One region of the Mesorhizobium sp. CC13 genome, then DNA from elsewhere that is predicted to be linked to it. Evidence: riboswitches for the same ligand, from Rfam matches in the RefSeq annotation. Region 1 holds a riboswitch; each other region holds the start of a gene.
What was found. Region 1 has a riboswitch for cobalamin ahead of PV773_RS04235 (CbtB-domain containing protein). Riboswitches for the same ligand answer to the same signal wherever they lie in the genome.
Positions count from the first base shown of each region.

Region 1 (7,699 bases):
GAGCACGACGAGCGAAATGCTCGGATCGGCGAGCAGCTCCTGCGCCTTCGACCATGCCGCCTCGGCAGCGGCGATGTCGCGCTTGATGTCTTGGGTCTCCCAGGTGAAACCCTCGCCCATCGTGTGCCAGACGACACGGTCGCCGAATGCCGCGAAAGCGTCCTGCTCGCCCGAATGCCAGGCGCCCTTGATGAACTGCACCACGCCGACGCGGTGGCCGTAGCCGAGCATGCGCAGCGCCAGCCCGAAGGCCGCCGTCGACTTGCCCTTGCCGGGGCCGGTGTTGACGATCAAAAGGCCCTTCTCGACGATGGTCTTGCCTGCCACCTCGGCATCTTGCACGGCCTTGCGCTTGGCCATCTTGGCGCGGTGCCGCTCGGCTTCCTGGTCGTCGATGGTCTTCATGTCACTTCACCTTCATCGGCAGGCCGGCGACCATGAACAGCACCTCGTCGGCGCCTGCCGCCACCTGTTGATTGAGCCGTCCGGCCGCATCGCGGAAACGGCGGCCAAGCGCATTGTCCGGCACGATGCCGAGCCCGACCTCGTTGGCGACGACGAACCACGGGCCGCGCGGCCGCGCCAGAAGCCCGGCAAGGCTCGAACTCTCGGCTTCGACATCATGGTCCGCGAGCATGTGGTTGGAAAGCCAGAGTGTCAGGCAATCGACCAGCACCGGCACGCCGTCCGGGACGCTGCCGAGCGCGCCGGTGAGATCCAGCGGCGCATCGATCGTATGCCATCCCGCACCGCGCCGGGCGCGATGGATATCGATGCGCTCGCGCATCTCCTCGTCATAGGCTTGCGCCGTGGCGATGTAGGTCCACGGCGCAGGATGCTGGGTCACGAGGCGCTCGGCGTGCGCGCTCTTTCCGGAACGCGCCCCACCGAGCAGGAAAGTCAGCTTCTCAGGCAAGATGCCCGCGCATCGCTTCGCCGCGCTCACCCATGAAGCGGCCGCGCACGAAGCCTGCGACGGCACCGAGGACGACCCAGAACACGAGGTTCGATATCGTGGTGGCGACGACGAAGCTGCGATGCAGGTCCACCGGGATCGGCGTCTCGTGGCTCGCCGGCTGCGGTGCGCCGACGACATGCGGCGCGACGATCAGTGCGACGCCCAGGATGGCGAGCGGCAGCGACTTGCGGAACGCGATGAGCGCAAGGCCCGCGGCGGTGGCGAGCACCGTGAGCGTCCACCAGACCTGGCGGTCGCCTAGGTCGGCCGCCGGCATCGCCGGCAGTTCCGGCGGCAGTCCCAGGCCGGGCGCGAGCGTGAACACGGCGAATCCGGCAAAGCCCCAGAACACGCCCTGGCGCCAGTTGGCGATGCCGCCGGCAAACTCGGAGGCCGCGACCAGGATCAGCGCGAAGGCCACGCCGCTCACCACGTTGGCGAGCGCCGTATAGGCGAAACGTTCGAAACCGTCGGCCGGCGCCCAGGCCTCCGCCTCGGGCTCCTGCGGTGCCGCTGCCTGAGCGTCGGCGGCCGGGGCGGACATTTCGGTCCCGGCGGCCGGCGCCGTGAGATGGTCATGACCGCCGGCGTTCTCGTAGGTCTCTGCCTTGAAGATCAGCGGATCGGTCGAATAGGTCTGGAGCGCGGCCAGGATCACGCCGGCGAATAGGCCGCTGATCGCCGCGATGAACACGACGTTGCGAAACACGGACATATCGAAGAACTTCCGTTAGTGGCAGGGGAACGCCATCGAGTGGCGATAATCGTGGGCCGCGTTGTGCACCACTTCCATCTGCGAGAAGCCGAGGATCCCGACGAAGAACAGTCCGAGCAGCGCCGCCATGGCAAGCTGCATGTTGCGCGACTGGGCAGAAACGCCGGCGCCGATCGCGGAAGAAACAGTCGTCATTTCGATGTCCTTTCGCCCTCCACCCGAGGGCACAGAGTTCATTTCCCGTCGCCGGCAGGTCTCCTGGCTTGCGGATCGACACCCTTCCCCGCCTTCCCGAAGCAAGCTTCAGTGGCCCTTGGGGAGAGCTAACCGCACACAGTTGCGGGGGCAGCCGCGGCTTCGGGCAAAAAACGCCCTCACCGCATTCCCTCTTGATTCCAAACGGAACCGACGACGGCATCGACTATAGAAACAAAACCCGGAAGCGGCAAACCAAATTCCGACGCCGGGCGGCGCGAATGCGGCGTCGGCCAATCAGGCCCTCGCCGCGATCCGCTCGGCGACCAGATGCTGCAGGCGCCACAGATGCCGGTCATGGATCGCCCGCTGCTCGAGGTTTTTCACGACGTTGTAGAGATAGTCCGCCGCCGAGCCCCAATGTCCGCAGCTCGTGGCGATGCGTTCCACCACGTCGTCCTCGGATATGCCGCCGGCATAGGCGCGCCCCCTGCGGTTGGCGACGAAGCCTAGCGCGACCAGCGGCCCTCCCTCCGTGGAGAGATTCAGCCAGCGCGGCGTGTAGGTCGACGGCTTGAGCGTCATCTCGCGTCGGAACAGCTTGTCCAACTGCTGACGGCGGTCGCCATCCATGAGCCGCAGCGCCACCCCCTTGCACTGGCCGCCCCTATCCATGGCCATCATGAGCCCGGGCTGGGTCTTGGTGGCCCGCCAGCGGGTCATGTTCACGCAAAATGAGCGATGCCAGCCGCGCGCCAGCGCCACCTTCTCCTCGGTGTGCTCCACCTCCGGCTTCCAGATCAGCGACCCGTAGGCGAAGAGCCACAGCGGCCCGTCGTCGGGACGGGCGCCCAAGGTCTCCTCGATCATCCTGGCATAATCGTCTTCGTCGAGATGCTGGGCGTCAGGGTCCGGCCCCTCGTCGAATACGTCGCGATGGCAGCGCGCCACCAATTCTTCCGTCAGCGACATAATGCGCCCCGTCATGGTCACCTCTCGCTTCACCCGGTATTCAATCCCTTCCCGAGAGAAATCAAAATCGCACAGCCGTCAGTGCCCGCTCGGCAATGTCGAGATGGCGGCCATTTTCATCGTCTGACGAGCCGAATTCGAACACCGCCACGCATCTGCCAGCACTACGTGACGGTAGCCGAATGCCAGCGCCTCGGATACCAGCTCCAGGCAGGCGTCGCCCTGCACTATCCGGGTGCTGCGTCCGATGGCCGCGATCGATGCGCCATTCGCAGAAACTTTGTGCATCGGCCGCAACTCTACTCACTACCGCCTAGTTTAAACCATTATAGTACTGCATTGGCGCAAGAACGCTCCAGACCGCAAAAGTGATATCCATGACGATCCAACTGTCCGCCGACCTGGCTCCGGCCCGTTCGAAACGCATCTCAACAATCGACATCGTCCGCGGTGTCGCCTTCGTCGCCATGGCGATCTACCACTTTGCCTGGGATCTGGAGTTCTTCGGCTACATGGATCCAGGCACGACCGCCTATGGCGGCTGGAAGATATTCGCGCGCTCCATCGCCTCCAGCTTCCTCTTCCTGGTCGGCGTGAGCCTGGTGATGGCCTACACCAAGGGCTTTCACTGGGGCAGGTACTGGCGCCGCCTTGCCATGGTGGCGGCTGCGGCGCTGCTCATCACCGTGGCGACATGGTTCGCCATGCCGAACACGTTCATCTTCTTCGGCATCCTGCATCAGATCACGCTCGCCAGCGTACTCGGACTCGCCTTCCTGCGCCTGCCGCCCCTGCTGACCCTGGTCGTCGCCGTGCTGGTCATCGCCGCGCCCCAGTTCCTGCGCGCGGATATCTTCAACCACCCGGCGCTGTGGTGGGTCGGCCTGTCGACCGTCGTCCCCCGCTCGAACGACTACGTGCCGCTATTTCCGTGGTTCGGCGCGGTCCTGGCAGGCATCGGCGTCGCCGGGCTTGCCCAAAGGGCCGGCCTGTTCGAGAAGCTCGCGGCGATTCAGGCAGGCGCCTGGTCGCGGCCGCTGACCTTCGTTGGCCGCCACGGCCTCGCCGCCTATCTCATCCACCAGCCGGTGCTGATCTCGCTGGTCTGGGCCTTTGCGCAGTTTTTCCCCGCACAGGTCGAAACCCGGGAGGTGACGTTCCTCAGTTCCTGCCAGCTGTCCTGCGAGCAGACCCGCGACACCGAATTCTGCGCGCGCTACTGTGCATGCGTGCTCGATGACCTGCAGAGGGACGATTCGTTCGATCGCTTCTATGCCGGTGAGCAGAGCGCGGCGCTGACGACACGCGTGCGTGAGACGACGGCCATGTGCACCGCGCGCTCGGACAGCGAAATGCAGAATGGAGGAGTGCAATGACAGATCGTTCCGCCGCCCCCAACAAGGTGCCGTGGCCGCCGATCATCTATCTTGCAGCGATCGCGGTCGCGATCCTGCTCGAGGTCTTTCTCCCGCTCCCGTGGATCACCGAGCCGCTTTCCGATATTCTGTTCGCCGCCGGCGGCCTTGCGGTGGTGGCAGTCATAGCGATCGAGATTTCGGCGATGCGCGCGCTCAAGCGCGGTAACACGACCATCAGGCCGGACAGGGCTTCCGACCATCTGGTCACCGACGGCGCCTTCGCCCTGACGCGCAATCCGATCTATTTCGGCAATACCCTGATGATGATCGGCATCGGCCTGATCGCAGGCAGCATCTGGTTCATCGCCCTGGCCCTGATCGCGGCCTTCGCGACGCAGAAACTCGCCATCGAGCGCGAGGAAAAGCACCTCCAGACCCGCTTCGGCAAGAAATACATCGACTACACGAAAAGGGTCAGGCGCTGGATCTGACCGCGCCCGCAGCGGCAGGCGTCAGGTGGTGACGCCAAGTTCGACCAGGCGCTCGACACAGGATTCCTCCGCCTGGTCCAGCTCGGCCAGCGTTTCTTCCAGATCGCGCCGCTTCTGCCGCAGATCCTCGCGCTTCTCCTCGATCCGCTTGATCATCAGCTTCAGCTGCCCCACTTCGCCGGGCGGTTCCTTGTACATCTGGATGATCTCGCGGATCTCGTTGATCGAGAAGCCGAGTCGCTTGCCGCGCATGATCTGGCGGATGAGATGCCGGTCCGAGGGCCGGAACAGTCGCGTCCTGCCGCGGCGAACCGGAGAGACGAGCCCCTCGTCTTCATAGAAGCGCAACGTCCGCGTCGAGATGTCGAATTCGCGGGTCAGTTCCGTGATCGAATAGTATTCCCGCATTCCCACTCCACCCGACGGGTCATGCCGCGCCGCTTCCTCACCTTGCCGGGGCGCTAGCCGGGGCGGATGCACCGGCAGGCGGACGGCCGCACAGCCGGGCAAATTCTTAGACTTTGTGATTCTCGCACGCGACTTACGTAAAAGTCAATTGACGCGCCTAGCCGGACTGCGCGCCAAGGTGCAGCCACCAGGTGGCGAGGCTGAGAAAGGCGAGAAAGCCGATAACGTCGGTGATCATCGTGGTGAAGATCGACGACGAGATGGCCGGATCCGCGCCCAGCTTGTCCAGGAACAGCGGAATGAGAATTCCGCCGAGCGCCGCGGCGAGCATGTTGAGGATCATGGCCGTGGCGATGACGAAGCCGAGGTCGACGCTCTGGAACCACGTGCCGGCCACCAGCCCGAGGATCGACGCGATGACCGCGCCGTTCAGAAGCCCGACCATCACCTCGCGGCGGATGACGCGACCGGCATTGTAGATGTCGAGGTCGCGGGTGGCGAGCGCACGCACGGTCACCGTCATCGTCTGCGTGCCCGCATTGCCGCCGAGCGAAGCCACGATCGGCATCAGCGCGGCCAATGCCACCATCTCCTCGATGGTGGCGCCGAACATGCTGATGACCGAAGCCGAGACGAAGGCGGTGCCGAGATTGACCAGAAGCCACGGAACGCGCGAGCGCGATGTCGCGGCCACCGTGTCCGACAGTTCCTCGTCGCCCACGCCGCCCATGCGCAGCAGGTCCTCTTCGGCTTCCTGCTGGATGACGTCGACGACGTCGTCGATGGTGAGCACGCCGACCAGGCGCTCGTTCTCGTCGACGACAGCGGCAGACAAGAGGTCGTATTGCTCGAACTCGCGCGCCGCCTCTTCCTGGTCCATCGTCGCCGGGATGGCGTGGCGCGTCTCGTGCATCACCTCCTCGATCTTCACCGCACGCTTGTTGCGCAGGATCTGGTCGAGATCCATCGCGCCCAGCAGCTTGAAGGTCGGGTCGATGACGAAGACCTGGCTGAAGCGGTCGGGAAGCTCCTTGTCGTCGCGCAGGTAGTCGATGGTCTGGCCGATGGTCCAGAAGGGCGGCACCGCGACGAACTCGGTCTGCATGCGCCGACCCGCCGATTCTTCGGGATAGTCGAGCGAGCGGCGCAGCCGGATGCGTTCGGTGAACGGCAGCTGCGCCAGGATCTCGTTCTGATCCTCGGCGTCGAGATCCTCGAGGATGTACACCGCGTCGTCGGAATCGAGTTCTTGGACGGCCTGCGCGATCTGCTCGTTCGGCAGGTTGTCGACGATGTCGAGGCGGATCGCCTCGTCGACCTCGGTCAGCGCCGAGAAGTCGAAGTCGGAGCCCATGAGCTCCACCAGCGCGAGACGCTGTTCCGGAAGCAGCGCCTCCAGAAGATCGCCGAGCTCGGACTGGTGCAGTCCGGCGGCGTCGCGCTTCAGCGTCAGCGTGTCGCGATCGGCGATCGCAGCCCCGATATGGGCTAGGAACGAGTGAAGGATTGCCCCGTCCTCGCCGTAGATCTCGGCGCCGGTGGCCTCGGCGTCAGCGCCGTGCATCTGGTCTTGCTGGGCTTCCATCGGCGCTTCCCGTCTGCGGATTTTCGGGATTCGAGGTGGTTATCCCTAGACCGCAAAGGGCCGGAATATCAAATGAAATGCGCCTCGCGGCGAGCGGCGGCCACAGCCGGTTTCAGCCCTGTCTCAATCGGGACACATGCTCTGCCGAACACTGGCTGTGGTCGGCGAGGACCTCGATGATGCGGCAGTCGCAGATGCGGCCGTGGCCGCATTCGTCGACCATGCGGGCAAGCTCCACCCGCAGCGCCTGAAGCTTCTCGATGCGCCGGTCGACCTCGCGCAGATGCGCCTTGGCGATGCTGTCGGCCTGATGGCACGAGGCCTGCGGCTCCTGCGACATCGCCAGCAATTCGCGGATTTGGTCGACTTCGAAGCCGAGCTCACGGGCATGCCGGATGAAGTTCAGCCGGTCGACCTCGGTCTTGCCGTAGCGCCTCTGGTTGCCTTCGGTGCGCGGCGGCGCATCAATCAGCCCGATCTGCTCGTAGAAGCGGATCGTCGGCACCTTGACGCCGGTGCGCCGCGCCAGCTCGCCGATGGGCAAATTCATCGCAAATACCTCTTGATCCTATAGTGGCTAGAGATTCTAGCATCGCGTCATATAGGATGAAAGGACCGATTATGAATGATGCCAGCATCGCCAAGACGCGTTTCCGCGTCGGCGGCATGGATTGCGCCTCCTGCGCAACCAAGATCGAGAATGCGGTCACCCGCCTGCCCGGCATCACCGAAGTCGGCATCTCGGTTTCAGCCGGTACCATGACCGTCTCCCACAAGGGTCAGGCTCCCTCGGCGGAGATTTCCCGTCAGGTCAAGGCACTGGGCTATACAGTCGCGGAACTCGGCGCGGCGCGGCCGAACGAAAGCAGCTCGAGCAGGCACGTGCACGGGCCGGGCTGCAGCCACGATCACGGCGCCCATGACCATGCTGGCCACGACAATGGCACGTCGACCGGCCACGCCCATGGCGATGGCACGGCGGACGAAACGACGGGCCACGCCCATTTCGACCTCGAC
Region 1 is NZ_JARDJI010000002.1:238,846-246,544, reverse strand. It holds gene cobO (cob(I)yrinic acid a,c-diamide adenosyltransferase) at 1-405, opposite strand, end outside; gene cobU (bifunctional adenosylcobinamide kinase/adenosylcobinamide-phosphate guanylyltransferase) at 407-916, opposite strand; gene PV773_RS04240 (CbtA family protein) at 909-1,673, opposite strand; gene PV773_RS04235 (CbtB-domain containing protein) at 1,689-1,868, opposite strand; cobalamin riboswitch at 1,904-2,098, opposite strand; gene PV773_RS04230 (gamma-glutamylcyclotransferase) at 2,166-2,855, opposite strand; gene PV773_RS04225 (hypothetical protein) at 2,919-3,128, opposite strand; gene PV773_RS04220 (DUF1624 domain-containing protein) at 3,218-4,216, shown strand; gene PV773_RS04215 (isoprenylcysteine carboxylmethyltransferase family protein) at 4,213-4,689, shown strand; gene PV773_RS04210 (MerR family DNA-binding transcriptional regulator) at 4,711-5,097, opposite strand; gene mgtE (magnesium transporter) at 5,255-6,682, opposite strand; gene PV773_RS04200 (helix-turn-helix domain-containing protein) at 6,795-7,232, opposite strand; gene PV773_RS04195 (heavy metal translocating P-type ATPase) at 7,304-7,699, shown strand, end outside.

Region 2 (7,699 bases), on a different contig from region 1:
GTATCCCGCTTCCCGGATAGCCTCGACCGGAAAATTCTCGTCGGACGTTTTCAGTTCCTGGAGGCAGACGATGTCGTAGTCGGTAGCCGTGAGCCACTTGAGGAGCACGGGCAGCCGACCATTGACGCCGTTCACGTTGAAGGTGGCGATCCGAATGTTCCGCACTTTCCCTATAAGCCGACGAGACATGCAGCGCAGTGAGGCACCGGGGGATCATGATCAAGATCGTAGCTAACCAGCGCGCTTGCAGCCGCGCCTTTCGGCAATGGGCTGGCACACTGACCGCCAACTCGCTTGCCAAGGATTATGGGTGGGTCATTGAGGGCACCGGGGTAGTTTTCACGAACTACGGTCACGGCGAGGGGGGAGATATCACCACACAGGTGATGCTCGGAGCCGACCCAGAATATGGGGACGGCGTCGTCAAGATCGTGCAGCCGAAAGCGTCCCGCCACGACAAAGGGCCGACAACAGTGCTGGGTTGCGACGACCTGGGACGTCTGCTGCTGCTTCGCGAGGGAAGGCTCCAGAAGAACAACCTGTCGCGCCTTATAAAGGACGACTTCGCCAAGCTCAGCGGGCTGGCTGAAGTGCCTTTGATTGTGAAAGGCGAACGCTCGGCGCGGCACTTCTACGTCGTGGCGGATCTAAGCGCCAAACCCGGGGACATCGTCGCGCAGACCGCAGCCTTTGCCAACGCGTGCGTCCGTGCTCGGAGCAGGGCTGGCGGTGGTGAGCCACGTCCTGTCGAAGATGAGACCACCGTGACCTATGGCATGGATGAGAAGTGGCGCGTCACGAAATCGACCCGTCTAGGCGGCACCTTTGAGGTGAAGGCACTGCAAGGGCATATCTTCGCTGAACTAAAGAAGGTCGTTGGCAAGGAACTGCGCAAGCCTAAACGAAATGGCTTCTGCGTGGACGCGTTGATCGAACCGGCGAATTTGCTCATCGAGATCAAGACGAGCACGTCCGCCCACGCCCTATATGAAGGCGTCGGTCAGCTTCAACTCTATCCAAGTCTTATCGGCATCGCTTCGGCGCCGACCACCGCACTCCTAATTCCCGACGATCCTTTGAAGCCAATCATGGCCGCTGCGCTCGAAGAAGCCGGCATCCAGGTCTTTACCTACGGCATTGAGGAAACGGCCGGAAAGCCGAGGATTACCTTCGCGGACAAATTTATCGGCCGTTGCATGGTTCGCGTCGGCTAACTGAGGGCAGTCGAGCCGCCATTCAGCTGATCTCCGCGAGCGCGGACAACAGGAAGCTGCGCAGATACTCGGCCCGGGTCGCGACGAGGCAGCCAACGTTGGACGGCCAGCCCCAAATTACCCCGGTGACCTTTGCCAATTCAGGTGTCCAGGCAATACCGCACGCTTTCGCCTCAACGAAACAGGTGTTCCAGACTGCCGAGCCGCTCAGCCCGGGGGGCCGTGACAACCCCTTGTTGCCGATCACGTCGCTGGAGAGGTTGGGATTATAGTCGAGGCCGAAGTGGAAGCGTGAACTGAAACGATCGTCGCCAGGTGGAAGCTCGACTTCCCGTCCGGTCAAACACTGCGCCTTGGCCCTGACCGTCTCAAAGAAGAACCCGACGTCGTCACCTGGGAACCCGACGAAGGTCATGAGTTCGGTCGGGTAGGGCGAGTGGGCCCATGCGATCTGATCGAATTCAATGGCGCGTGATCCATGGGGCGCGCTCTTCCATGCCGCAGCGTCCACGGGGAGAAGCGCGACGTCGAGCGGTTCTCCGAACTTCACGTGATTGCCAGCGATGGCGCGGAGATCGTTGGAGTCTGCGAACTGGTAGAGGAGCCGCTCTCCACTCTCACGTGCGACCGCGACATGCGCGTTCGTTAGGACAAAGATGCGGTCGCCGACGCTCAGGTACGATCCGCTACCGTGCCCGACCCCATGGTCGCCACAATCTCTGAAGATCGGTGTCCGGTACTGCTTCAGGTATTCGGTCACCCGCACGCGCGCACCGCCGACCAGGACGATCTCAATCATGCCGCGCTGTTCCGCCCCAACCGCCGCGGCTGGTGAGGCGGCCGGCGCGCTGCTGATGACTTCGACCGGGATCAATTCCAGCGGCGAAGCCACCGACGCCGGCGTGCGCATCTGCCGGCGCCACGTGAACAACAGGTTCGCATTAATATCGTGCCGCCGCGCCACCAGCGACACCGACGCCCCGGGTTCACAGCTCTCGCCCACCAGCCGCTGCTTCTCTTCTAGGGTATATGATACCAAAGGTTCTGACGGCTGACTCTCGCGGGATTGAACGAAGCCGCTGACGCGGCAATTGGTGCGTGGGTTTGCGGATGGCCGAGCCGACGGCGGCCCTCGTCGTCTCGCTCGCCGGCAACTACGACACCATCGTCGCCGCCGCCACCTCGACCGGCAAGAACGTTTCGCCGCGCGTCGCAGCCCTGCTCGACGTCGGCCAGGTCTCCGAAATCATCGAGGTCGTCTCGTCCGACACCTTCAAGCGCCCGATCTATGCCGGCAACGCCATCCAGACGGTGCAGGCGCTCGACGCCATGAAGGTGATCACCGTGCGCACCGCCTCGTTCCAGGCTGCCGCCGAAGGCGGCTCGGCCGCGGTCGAGACCATCCAGCAATCGTCAGAGGCGCGTCCGCATCGTGCGCGCTGACTCAAGGCCGGCTTCATGAGCGCGACCAACCCCGGACAGAAAAAGGAAGCGTCGTTCTCCGATGACGCCCTGCCGCTCACCGACGAACCTGCGATGCGGCTGCGCCCCGAGCCCCCGCGTGTGACGCGCCTTTCGCGCAAGGTGCTGGCCGGTCTCAGCCTCATTGCCGGCGTCAGCCTGGGTGGCGCTCTGATCTACGCGCTTCAGAGCCGCAAGGCCAGAAAGCCGCAAGAACTGATTTCGACGGACAGCCTCGCCGTTGCCGACGGGCTCGCTGGCCTGCCGCGCGACTACACCGGTCCCATCCTCGGCTCGCCGCTTCCCGGCGACCTTGGCCGACCGATCCTCAATGCGCAAAACGCGGTGCGGCCGCCGCCGATCGTCGCGCCCGACCCAAACCTGAGCGCCGAGGAGCAGCGTCGGCAGCAGGAGCTCGAATCCGCCCGCACGGCAAAGCTGTTAGTGCCGACCGAAACACGACCGGTATTGACTGCGACGCCTACCGCGTCGCCGACCTCCCCAGTGCAGCCGATGCCGAATCCAACCGCACTCGGCCTCGACCCCCAGCCATCGACGCCGACGGCCGTCGAGCGTCAAAACGCCTTCCTCAATGCCCCGCCCGACAAGCGCAGCGTCTCGCCCGATCGCGTCGCGGCTCCGACATCGCCCTATGTGCTGCAGGCGGGCGCGGTGATCCCGGCCGCACTGATCACCGGCATCCGCTCCGATCTGCCCGGTCAAATCATGGCGCAGGTCACCGAAAACGTCTATGACAGCCCGACGGGACGCTTCCTGCTGGTGCCGCAGGGCACCCGCGTCATCGGCCAATACAGCAACGATGTCGGCTTCGGACAGCGTCGGGGCGGAGCTCGCCACCGACAACGATGACCGGCTGATCAATGCCATGCGCAACGGCGCCCAGGACACGATCAACGAGGCAGGTCAGCAGATCATCCGCCGCCAGCTCAACATCGCGCCGATGCTGACCATCCGGCCTGGCTTCCCGGTCCGCGTCATCGTCACGCGCGATCTCGTGCTCGAGCCCTATGGCGCAACACAATGATCAAGCTGAAGCTAAGCCCCATCGCCGACGACAGGCCTGTGAAGGTGACGCTGGAGCTTCCAGCGTCGTTGCATCGCGATCTCAAGACTTATGCGGAGATCCTCGGCCGCGAGAGCGGTCAGCCGGCAACCGAACCCGTTCGGCTGATCGTACCGATGCTGGAACGCTTCATCGCGACGGATTGCGGGTTTGCGAAGGCTCGGCGGATCCCTGACCCCGATCCGTAGCGATCGTCGAGTTTCTGGCTGGCAGGCCGTCCGTGACGCATCCGAGAGAAAGCTGCGAAACCGGCAGCACACCAATGCGGGCGTGTGAACTTCCGTACGCCCGCAATCCCATCTTGCTCCCCAAGGGCCGGGGAATATTTGAATCCTTCGACGCTTCCCGCACGACCGACAACGTGCTGCAGGTGAGAACCGATGCCGTTCCGAGTTGTCTCGATCTGATGGCACGCGCGCAGCGCTGCTGGAACAATCTCTGGGCGGCATTCGCCTCCTTGCCGAGCGTGTCCGCGACGAAGCCCAACGAGCCAATGGCTGGATCATTGACGCCGTGCTGATGAAGCGCGCGGAAGCAACTGACGATCGCCACGGTCGCTGTCGTCTTTGCAATCTGCCGATGTCGCTTTCCAGGCTTTGTCAGCGACGCGTCCGTGATCTGATCGACACGTTCAAGGTGCCCGTTGGCGAATTGGCCTGCGGGATAATTGGGAAGTCGGTTTGATGCCGACGCTGCCCCCGCAACGGTAGCGAAGCTTGTCGTCTCGACGGGAGAACCACTGGGCGTATGCCTGGGAAGGTGTCGGGACAGTCCTCAACAAAGGACAGCTTCGGAGCCCGGAAACCAGCCTCGAACTCTTTCAACCGACTGATCGCGGTGGGCGGTCAAGAGGCAGAGCGTTCGGGCAGTTCGTCCCGCGCGATCTTCCCCTCCATACCACCAGTTCAGTCCTTGTGCCGCTAGCGAGGACGGACATGGATACGCGCAACGAAATGCTGAAGCTCATCCGCGAAAGGCGCGATGGCTTCAGCCTGCCGCAACCCTTCTACATCGACCCCAATTTCTACAAGCTCGATCTTGAGCTGATCTGGTACCGGGACTGGCTGTTTGTCGGCCACGACTGCGAGGTCGCCAAGGCCGGAAGTTTCTTCACCGTCCAGGTGGGCGATTATCCCGTCGTCATCGTGCGCGGACGCGACGGACAGATCCGCGCCTTCCACAATTCCTGCCGCCACCGCGGCAGCCGCGTTTGCACCAGCGACAGGGGAACGTCAGCACGGCTGGTCTGCCCTTACCACCAGTGGACCTACGATCTCGACGGCAAACTGGTCTTCGCCCGCCAGATGGCCGAGGACTTCAAGAAGGAGGATTTCGGGCTGAAGCCCGTCGCCTGCGAAAGCGGCGGCGGCTACATCTTCATCTGCCTGGCCAAGGAACCCGCCGACTTCCGCCCGTTCCGGACGCTGATGGAGCCCTACTTCGCTCCCCACAGTCTCGTCGACGCCAAGGTCGCCTTCGAGTCGACCATCTTCGAGAAGGGCAACTGGAAGCTGGTGTGGGAGAACAACCGAGAATGCTACCACTGCGCGGCCAACCATCCCGAACTTTGTAAGACCTTTCCCGAGGCGCCGACCGTCACCGGGGTCAACGGCGCTGACAGCGACCCCGACATGCTGGCGCACTGGGCCCGCTGCGAGGCGGCAGGCCTGCCATCGCGCTTCTGCATAGACAAGGACGGGCAGTACCGTGCAACCCGCGCGCCGCTTCTCGGCGAGGCCGTCAGCTACACGACGACGGGAAGGCGCGCCGTCCGCAGGAACCTGTCAGACCAGGTTTTCACCGACCGCATCGGCACGCTTCTGCTCTACCACTATCCGACAACGTGGAACCACGTCCTTGGCGATTATGCGGTCACCTTCCGCGTCCTGCCGATCAGCGCGACGGAGACGGCGGTCACCACAAAGTGGCTCGTGCACAAGGATGCGGTCGAGGGCGTCGACTACGACCTCAAGGGACTGACCCACGTCTGGACCGAGACCAACGACGAGGACCGCCGCATCGTCGAGGAGAACGCCTTCGGCATCAGGTCGCCGGCCTATGAGACCGGCCCCTACTCCGAGCATCACGAAGGCGGCGTGATCCAGTTCGTCGACTGGTACGCCCGTTTCATCGAACCGAGGCTCACCGACGGGCAGAAGCCCGCGCTGCGCAGCGTCGCCTGAGGGAAGCGCCATGAATGCCATGAACGATCACAGCCTCTATCGCCACCTCGACGAGATGGCCCCGTGGAACGATCGCCTCCAGGTGCTGGAGGTGATCGCCGTGGCGGACGAAGCACCCGGCGTGAAAACCTTCACCTTCCGATCGGATGCGCAGACCTGGTTCCGTTACAAACCGGGCCAGTTCGTGACGCTGGAGCTGCCGACGGCCGCCGGCCCGCTTATGCGGACCTACACGCTGTCGTCTTCGCCTTCGCGGCCCTTCTCCATCGCCGTGACGGTCAAGGCACAGGTAGACAGCATCGGCACCCGCTGGATGTTCGGCAATCTTGTGCCGGGGTCTCGCGTCAAGGCGCTAGGTCCAGCAGGCAACTTCTCCCACCACGACCATCCGGCTGCGAAATACCTGTTCATCTCGGCGGGCTCCGGCATCACGCCGATGATGTCGATGCTACGCTGGCTGAACGACTGCGCACCATGGACCGACGTCGCCTTCGTCAACTGCGCCCGCTCGCCGGAGGAGATCATCTTCCGCAAGGAGCTGGAACTCCTCGGCAGCCGCATGCCCGGATTGTCTCTCGGATTCATGATCGAGGAGCGGTCGAGCCGCGAAAGCTGGTTCGGCCACATGGGGCGGATCGATGCCGTTCGGCTGCCGCTGCTCGCGCCCGACTTCCGTGAGCGCGAGCTGTTCTGCTGCGGCCCCGATCCGTTCATGCGCGCCGTAAGGGACATGCTGCAGGTAGCGGGTTTCGACATGGCGCGCTATCATCAGGAAAGCTTCGGCACCCCGGTAGCCGAAATGCTGCCTGCTCAGATCGAGCCAGGAGACGAAGACGCGGCAGCCGGCACCGCGTTCCCGATCAGCTTCGTTGGTTCGAATGTCGATGGGCGCTGCGATGCCGAGCAGACGGTGCTTCAGGCCGCTCGCGCCAACGGCGTTCGCATCTCGGCCGCCTGCGAGTTCGGCCTGTGCGGCACATGCCGGATCAAGAAGATCTCCGGTGAGGTCGCTATGAACCACAACGGCGGCATTCTCGATGAGGAGATCGCCGACGGCTACATCCTCGCCTGCTGCTCCATACCTCTGTCGCCGCTGGAGGTGGAGGCATGAGCGTCAGCGATCGAGAGGCGACGGCCGCTGCCCCGCGCAAGAAGCTCGATGGCAAGACGATGGCGGCCATATCGCCGTTGCCGCCGCCGGAGGAGGTGTTCATCGACTGGCTGATGTCGGTGCCGCCAGGCACCAGCATCGAGGCGGCCGCGCGATGGCAGATTGCGGTGATCGACAGTCGGGGACTCCTCCATCAGGATGTCCAGGTGCTTCGCACGCTTCTCGCCGCCGTCGCAGGACGAGGCCACTGGGTCCGACCGCCATTCAATCCTTGAGGAGTTCCGCGGATATCGGCAGGCCTTAGGGCGAAGTCGATAATAGGCTAGCCGACACGCCCACCGCAGTTTGTCGTTGGGATCAATCAACCAGCTAGCCCCAGGGCTGTGAAGAAGAGACATGGAAGATCGTCGCCTCTGGAGGTGCCGCGGCGAGCTCCCCAAGAAGAGTTATCGTCTTCTGGACTTCGGCGAGCGCTTCTTGACGTTCCAGGGCGGCTTCGTTTTCAAACACCTCCGTGGCCACGAATGAGTCGGGATCGGCCAGATCCTGTCCGATGTCGAAACTTGCGACACCCTCCAGTGGCCGACTGGCTTTGATGACATCCTTAAATGCAGAGACCAGCGGGTCGCTCTTTCCAGGCTGGCAC
Region 2 is NZ_JARDJI010000014.1:64,877-72,575, reverse strand. It holds partial or broken gene xth (exodeoxyribonuclease III) at 1-156, opposite strand, end outside; gene PV773_RS17970 (hypothetical protein) at 216-1,214, shown strand; gene PV773_RS17965 (transposase) at 1,237-2,217, opposite strand; partial or broken gene PV773_RS17960 (electron transfer flavoprotein subunit alpha/FixB family protein) at 2,220-2,618, shown strand; partial or broken gene PV773_RS17955 (TrbI/VirB10 family protein) at 2,673-3,720, shown strand; gene PV773_RS17950 (DUF2274 domain-containing protein) at 3,717-3,947, shown strand; cobalamin riboswitch at 4,377-4,587, shown strand; gene PV773_RS17945 (aromatic ring-hydroxylating dioxygenase subunit alpha) at 4,695-5,942, shown strand; gene PV773_RS17940 (hybrid-cluster NAD(P)-dependent oxidoreductase) at 5,953-7,053, shown strand; gene PV773_RS17935 (hypothetical protein) at 7,050-7,328, shown strand; gene PV773_RS17930 (putative quinol monooxygenase) at 7,423-7,699, opposite strand, start outside.
Region 2: it holds a riboswitch for cobalamin, as region 1 does, so the genes downstream of both, PV773_RS17945 (aromatic ring-hydroxylating dioxygenase subunit alpha) here and PV773_RS04235 (CbtB-domain containing protein) in region 1, are expected to answer to the same signal.

Region 3 (7,699 bases), on a different contig from region 1:
CCGCCCTACGGCACCTTCACCGGCATCGACCTGAAGACCCGCCAGATCGCCTGGCAGGTTCCGGCCGGCACGCTGGAGGACACCGGACCGCTCGGCATGAAGACGGGGCTGCAGATCCCGATCGGCATGCCGACGCTGGGCGGCCCGATCACCACCTCGGGCGGTCTCGTCTTCTACGCCGGCACGCAGGACTATTATCTGCGCGCCCTCGACGTGGAGACCGGCGAAGAGCTGTGGAAGGGCCGCATGCCCGTAGGCGCCCAGTCAACGCCGATGACCTTCGTGTCGCCGGAAAGCGGGGCCCAGTATGTGGTCATTTCCGCCGGCGGCGCGCGCCAGTCGCCCGACCGCGGCGACTACGTGGTTGCCTACAAGCTGCCCAAGCAGAACTGAGTTCTCAGTTCATCGCCTGGGCGGTGAGATCCGTATGAAAACGGATGACAAGCGCGCCGTCAACTTTTGTTGACGGCGCGACCATCGTCAACTAAGGTTGACACATGGATGACCTGCGTAAAATCACCATCCCGACCGATCCCGATGAGGCCCTGGCTGCTGTCGTCGCTTTGCGCCGATTGGCGGACAGGATCGAACGCGAAGCCGTGCGATCGGCCCTGCAGCAAGGTTGGTCGTGGTCGAGGATTGCCCAAGCCCTCGGAATCACCAAGCAGGCCGCCCACAAGCGACTTTCGGACGTGGCGGAGAGCGACAGCTCCACATAAGGGGAACGCGATGTTCAGCGGCATCAAATCAAAGCTCGACGACATGAGCATTATCAAGCGTCTCTGCGAGCGGGCGGAAGCCCATGCCTTGCACGATCAGCAGCGGGAGCCGGGGGCCGAACATTTTCTGTTGGCCGCCCTCGATCTTCCGGACGGCACGGCTCGTCTCGCCTTTAAGCGAGCAGGAGTGGAGCCAGACGCCCTGCAAGCCGCGATCGAACGGCAGTATGGCGATGCCCTTCGGTCGATCGGCCTGACAGCGGATGCGCCGCATGAAACGTCGATTTCGGCAAATCCCGGCGCATATCAAGCAGCACCCTCCGGCCAAGCAGTCATGCAGGAGCTGGCGGCAACCCGGAAAGACCATACCCCGTTGCTTGGCGCCCATGTCGTCGGCATCGTCGCGGGAATGTCGCAGGGTGTAGCGCCCCGCGCGCTCCGCGCCTTGGGCATAGATTCCGCCACACTGAAATCGGCTGCCGACGCGATAGTCGCAGCAATCGGCCCCGCCCGCTGATCTCCCGGCAGGGCTCTCCACCTCATGACTATTCGGAAGGGGCGCCTCGTGCGCCCCTTCTCATTTCTGGCCAGCGAAAGCCGCTCTGGTCCGCCGCGTCGGCAGTCGCCAGCCGAGGCGGACGCCGAGCGTGGCGACTGCGATCAGGACCATGCCCAGCCCCTGGGCGATGCCGATGGGATGATCGTAGACCGCCCAGTCGATGATGATGGCGACGACCGGGTAGACGAAGGTGAGTACTCCGATGACCGGCGTCGGCGGCGCTCGACCTCGACCTGCTCAGGACCTTCGTCGCCGTTGCGGACAGCGGCAGCTTTTCCAGTGCCGCCGCGCGGGTCGGGCGCAGCCAGTCGGCGGTGAGCATGCAGATGCAGCGGCTGGACCAGACCGTCGGCAAGAAGCTCCTGGTGCGCGGGCCGCGCGCGGTGACCACGAATCTGCGAGCAGTCGACCTCGCTGGTGAACACCTTCGCCGACGGGCGGCTCGACCTCGTCATCATTACCCGTGGATCGGAGCAGTCGATCGAGGTGCTGCAGCGCGAGCGACTGGTGTGGGTCGCCTCGCCCAACCATGTCGCCTGGGAGATCGATCCCCTGCCCGTCGCCCTGTTCGAGCCGGGCTCCGTAGCGCGACGCAGCGTGCTGCAGGTGCTGGGCGCCGCCGATCGGTCGTTCCGCAGCACCTATTCCAGCGCAAGCCTGCTCGGGCTGATCGCCGTCGTGCAAGCGGGCCTGGCGGTCGCCGGCCTCGCCCAGCGCAGCGTGCCGCCAAGCCTGCGCATCATCGGCGAGAACGAGGGCCTGCCGCCCCTGCCCGACATGGAGATCGGCATCCTGCGCAACCCGCAAGCGGGCAATTCGGCGGTCGAGCGGCTCTACGACTTCCTCCGCCGCGACCTGACGCAACAGTCCTGAACGACGGGGCTGCGCCGTCCGCGAATGGGTGCCATGCACTCCATGCATTGCTGCAATGCATCAAAATCGCTTGCGCGGCGGCCGACTTAAGGAAACTGTCGACCTAAATCGTTTCAATTCCCCCCGAGTCCATCCATGCCCTTGCCGATCCTCGCTCTGGCCGTTGCATCTTTTTGCATCGGTACCACCGAATTCGTGATCATGGGGCTGTTGCCCGAGGTCGCCGCCGACTTGGGCGTCTCGATCCCGGCGGCGGGGCTGCTGGTCACGGGCTATGCCCTCGGCGTGGTCATCGGAGCCCCGATCATCGCCATCGGCACGGCGAGACTGCCGCGCAAGCCGGTGCTGGTCGGGCTGGCCATGCTGTTCGTTCTCGGCAACCTGCTTTGCGCCATCGCCCCCACCTACTGGACGCTGATGGCGGCGCGCGTCGTCACCGCCCTCGGCCACGGCGCCTTCTTCGGCATCGGCTCGGTGGTGGCGGCAAGCCTGGTGCCGGCCAACAAGCGCGCCAGCGCCATCGCCCTGATGTTCGCCGGCCTGACGCTCGCCAACATCCTCGGCGTGCCCGGCGGCACCGCGCTCGGCGAAGCCTTCGGCTGGCGCATGACCTTCTACGCCGTCGTCGTCATCGGCCTGATCTCGGTCGCGGCCATCGCCTGGCTCGTGCCGGCGGGCGTCGCCCCTCCCGGCAAGGGTGGCGTCGCCGGCGAGGTCAAGGTGTTGGGCAAGCTGCAGGTGTGGCTCGCCATGATCATCTCCGCGCTCGCCTCGGGCAGCCTGTTTGCCGTCTTCACCTACATCAAGCCGATCCTGACCGGCGTCACCGGACTGTCGATCGAGTCCGTCACCTGGATCCTGCTCTTGTTCGGCGGCGGCATGACCATCGGCAACATCATCGGCGGCAAGCTGGCCGACTGGAGGCTGATGCCGACGGCCATCGGCGCGCTCGTGGTGATGGCCATGATCCACGTCGCCTTCGCCGGGCTCAGCCACTCGGTACCCGCGGCGATCCTGCTCGTCTTCATGTGGGGCGTCATCACCTTCGTCATCGTGCCGCCGATGCAGATGCGCGTCGTCGAGACAGCCTCGGAAGCGCCGAACCTCGCCGCCACGCTCAACCAGGGCGCCTTCAATGCCGGCAATGCCGCCGGCGCCTGGGCGGGAGGCGCTGCGATCTCGATGGGAGTGAGCTACGCCGACCTGCCCTTCGTCGGCGCGGCGATTGCGCTGACCGCCTTCGCCGTGGCCGTCATTTCCTTCGCGCTCGACCGGCGTGACGCAATTCAGCAGGCGGCATGACGCTTTAGCGATTGTCAGCAACCCGTCGTTGCTGTAGCCACGGCAGCGATGGTTCCTGCTGCCTGGTTCGGGCAGCGGATTAAATGGGAACACGGTGAGACGTCCCGGACGCGAAACCGTGGCTGCCCCCGCAACTGTGAGCGGATAGCAAGTCGGAAGAATGCCACTGGCCGCACGGCCGGGAAGGCTCCGAGGCGCCGAAACCCGCAAGCCAGGAGACCTGCCATCATCGGATGCGTTCAACCGGCCGGGGTGTGCCGCGGAGATGATGATGGTTGCGACTGCCTTTTTCGGATCGCCGATCGGATCGTTCTGCCGCCTCCGCCACGTCACGGAGACAGGGCATGCTCGATCACGTCCACGGCTCTAGTCGTCTCGTAGGCTCCACCCCGGCACTGCTCGAACTCGACGGCCTGTCATGGGGCCCGCGCGCGTCGAAGCCGATCCTCCAGCCAGTGACCGTGCGTGTGGAGCCGGCGGAGCTGCTGGCCATCGTCGGCCCCAACGGCGCCGGCAAGTCGAGCCTGCTGCGCTGCCTCTACCGCTACCACCGGCCGACCGGCGGCACGGTCAGGCTGGACGGAACCGACATCTGGCGGATGAAGCCGCGCGATTGCGCCCGCCGCATCGCCACAGTGCTGCAGGAGCCGGCCTCGGACTTCGGCCTGACGGTGGCCGAGATCGTCGAACTCGGGCTCATCCCGCACGCCACCCGCGTCGGAACCGCGGCCGACTACTATCTTGACGTCGAGGCCGCACTGTCGCTGCTCGGCCTCACCCGGCTCGCCGCGCGTGATTTCGGCTCGCTGTCGGGCGGCGAGAAACAACGCACCATGATCGCGCGAGCCGTGGTGCAGCGGCCCGACCTCTTGATCCTGGACGAGCCGACCAATCACCTCGACATCCGCCATCAGCTCGAAGTGCTCGAACTGCTTCGCAATCTCGGCTGCACCGTGGTGGTCTCGCTGCACGACCTGGCGCTCGCCTCGGCCTATGCGGACCGCGTGCTGGTCATGGACGGCGGCCGCGCGGTCGCCTGTGGCAGGCCGGCCGACATCCTCACACCCGAGCGCATCCGCGAGAACTTCGCCGTGGGCGCCACCCTCGACGATCACCCGGTCACCGGGCGCCCGCGCTTTTCCTTCCATCTCGAACGCTGAACCCGCCAAGCCGAGGAGCCTCCATGCGCCTGACGATTTTTGCCGCCGCAGTCCTTGCAAGCTGCACCACCGCCCTGGCGGACGACTTTCCGGTCACGGTCAGGAGCTGCAACCGCGACGTGACCTTCGCCGCTCCGCCGCAGCGGGCGGTGTCCAACGACATCAACCTGACCGAGATGATGCTGACCCTCGGCCTGGCCGACCGCATGGTCGGCTATTCCGGCATTTCCGGCTGGAACAAGATCGACGCGGCCATTCGCAAGGACATCGGCCAGTTGCCGGAACTCGCGCCGCAATATCCGAGTAAGGAGGTGCTGCTCGGCGCCGACGCCGATTTCTATTTCGCCGGCTGGAACTACGGCATGAGCGTCGGCGGCGCCGTCACGCCCGACACGCTCGCGCCCTTCGGCATCGCCGTCTACGAGCTGACGGAAAGCTGCATCCACGTCGTGAAGCGGGAAAAGTCGTCGATGGACGACATGTATGTCGACCTCCTCAACCTCGGCACGATCTTCGGGGTGCGCGACAAGGCGGAGGCCCTGGTCATGGGCTACAAGCGGGATCTCGCCGAATTCCAGTCCAGGCTGCCTCGGCTCGACAGGCCGGTGAAGGTGTTCCTCTACGATTCCGGCGAGCAGAAGCCGTTCACCGCAGGCCGCTACGCCATCCCGACCGCGATGATCGAGGCGGCCGGCGGCATCAACATCGCCGACGACGTCGAGGCCAACTGGGCCGAGATCGGCTGGGAACCGGTGATCGAGCGCAATCCCGACGTCATCGTCATCGTCAACTACGGCGAGGTGACGGCCGAGCAGAAGATCGCCTTCATGCGCTCCAACCCGGCCTTCAAGGACATTGCGGCGGTGAGGAACAACCGTTTCGTCGTGCTCGAATATGTCGAGGCTACACCCGGGCCGCGCAACATCGCGGCGATCAAGCGCCTGGCCGAAGCGTTCCGGGCTGACTGACCGTGTCGCACCGGAATTTCGTCAAGGGCCCACGCCATGCGCTGATCCACGCCATGCCGGCGCTGGTCGCGGCGCTCGCGGCACTGCTGGCCGTCACGATGCTCGTCGCGATCGGCGTGGGTTCGGTGGCGATCCCGCTCGACGCGGTCTGGGGGGTGATCGCCAACAAGCTCGTGCCGGGCAGCGTCGAGGTCTTCTGGTCGAGCGGCCGCGAGAACATCGTCTGGGACGTGCGCGCGCCGCGGGTCATCCTCGGGGCGACGGTCGGCGCCTCGCTCGCGGTCGTGGGCGCAGCACTGCAGTCGGTGACGCGCAATCCGCTCGCCGATCCGCATCTGCTCGGCGTCTCATCCGGTGCCGCGCTGGGGGCTATCCTCGCTTTGCTCCATGCCGGCATGGTGTTCGGCCCGATCACGGTGCCGCTGTTCGCCTTCGCCGGCGCGCTGGCGGCCACCGCCCTGGTGCTGATGGTCGCCAACCTGACGCGGGCGCACTCGGCCGGCCAACTCGTATTGGCCGGCGTCGCCGTCAGCTTCATCATAACGGCGGCCGGCAACCTGTTGATCTTCCTGGCCGATCCGCGGGCAGCGCCGGTCGTCATCTTCTGGATGCTCGGCGGCCTCGGCATGGCGCAATGGCAGCAGCTGGCCTACCCGCTGCTGGCGCTCGTCGCCGGCGGCGGCTACCTTCTGACCCAGGCCCGCAACCTCAACGCCATGACGCTCGGCGACGAGAGCGCCACCGCGCTGGGGCTGCCGGCGCGCCGGTTCCGCCTCGTCATCTTCGTGGTCTGTGCCATACTCACCGGCAGCGCCGTCGCCTATTCGGGCGTCATCGCCTTCGTCGGGCTGATGATCCCGCATGTCGTGCGGCTCGCGATCGGCGGCGATTACCGTCGCGTGCTGCCGCTGTCGGCTCTGGTGGGCGCCATCTTCCTCGTCACGGCCGACATGGCCGCCCGCACCGTGCTGCCGCCGCAGGACATGCCGCTCGGCATCCTCACGGGGCTGATCGGCGGCGTGGCGTTTGTCGCCCTGATGCGCCGCCGGGTCACAAACTGAGGGTCAGTTGGTAATGCAACGCAACACAGCGCAAATCCTGTTGCAGCCCATGTTTTTCGCCGCTATGGATTTCGCATGAACACGACCTCGAACCAGAACAATTGGTGGCGGGCCAGCTGACAGCGGCCTCTCGAAGCGCGTGTGCGTGAAAATTGTGGTGGCCGCAACGGAAGTTCCGGGCGGCCATTTGCTTTTTTCGAACCAGCTCCGGAACCTCCAGCGGCAAGAGATGGAGACGGGAATGACGGTGGAAATCCTAGAGAACGGCGCCGAGCGCTTTGTCACCGGAGGTGGCATCGCGATCACCCGCGAGCGCCACGAGACCGCCTATGCCGGGGCGATCGAGGCCTATATCGACGGGCTGAACAGCCGGCGCGGCGCGGTATTTTCCTCGAACTACGAATATCCCGGCCGCTATACCCGTTGGGACACCGCCATCATCGACCCGCCGCTGGTGATTTCCGCGCGCGGCCGTTCGATGAAGATCGAGGCGCTGAACGCGCGCGGCAAGGCGCTGCTGCCCGTCATCGGCAGGACGCTCGGCAACCTCGCCGAGGTGACGATCGGGGAGACGTCGGCCAGACTGATCGGGCTCGAAGTGGCAAAGCCCGGCCGCATCTTCACCGAGGAAGAGCGCTCGCGCGTGCCTTCGGTGTTCACCGTGCTGCGCGCCATCACCGCCCTGTTCAAGACCGATGCCGACAGCAATCTCGGCCTCTACGGCGCCTTCGGCTACGACCTCGCCTTCCAGTTCGACCCGGTCGAGCACAAGCTCGAGCGCAAGCAGAGCCAGCGCGACCTGGTGCTGTTCCTGCCCGACGAGGTGCTGGTGGTCGACCACTATTCGGCCAAGGCCTGGCACGACCGCTACGACTATGCCGGCGACGGCTTTTCGACCGAAGGCATCGCCCGCGACAGCGTCGCGGAGCCGTTCAAGGCCTCCGACCGCATCCCGCCGCGCGGCGACCACGAGCCCGGCGAATATGCCCAGCTGGTGCGCCGGGCGATGGACAGCTTCAAGCGCGGCGACCTGTTCGAGGTCGTGCCCGGCCAGATG
Region 3 is NZ_JARDJI010000004.1:10,120-17,818, forward strand. It holds gene PV773_RS07940 (membrane-bound PQQ-dependent dehydrogenase, glucose/quinate/shikimate family) at 1-393, shown strand, start outside; gene PV773_RS07945 (helix-turn-helix domain-containing protein) at 498-719, shown strand; gene PV773_RS07950 (Clp protease N-terminal domain-containing protein) at 730-1,236, shown strand; partial or broken gene PV773_RS07955 (LysR family transcriptional regulator) at 1,512-1,607, shown strand; gene PV773_RS07960 (LysR substrate-binding domain-containing protein) at 1,696-2,151, shown strand; gene PV773_RS07965 (MFS transporter) at 2,287-3,453, shown strand; cobalamin riboswitch at 3,486-3,696, shown strand; gene PV773_RS07970 (ABC transporter ATP-binding protein) at 3,798-4,613, shown strand; gene PV773_RS07975 (ABC transporter substrate-binding protein) at 4,637-5,581, shown strand; gene PV773_RS07980 (iron ABC transporter permease) at 5,635-6,642, shown strand; gene PV773_RS07985 (anthranilate synthase) at 6,884-7,699, shown strand, end outside.
Region 3: it holds a riboswitch for cobalamin, as region 1 does, so the genes downstream of both, PV773_RS07970 (ABC transporter ATP-binding protein) here and PV773_RS04235 (CbtB-domain containing protein) in region 1, are expected to answer to the same signal.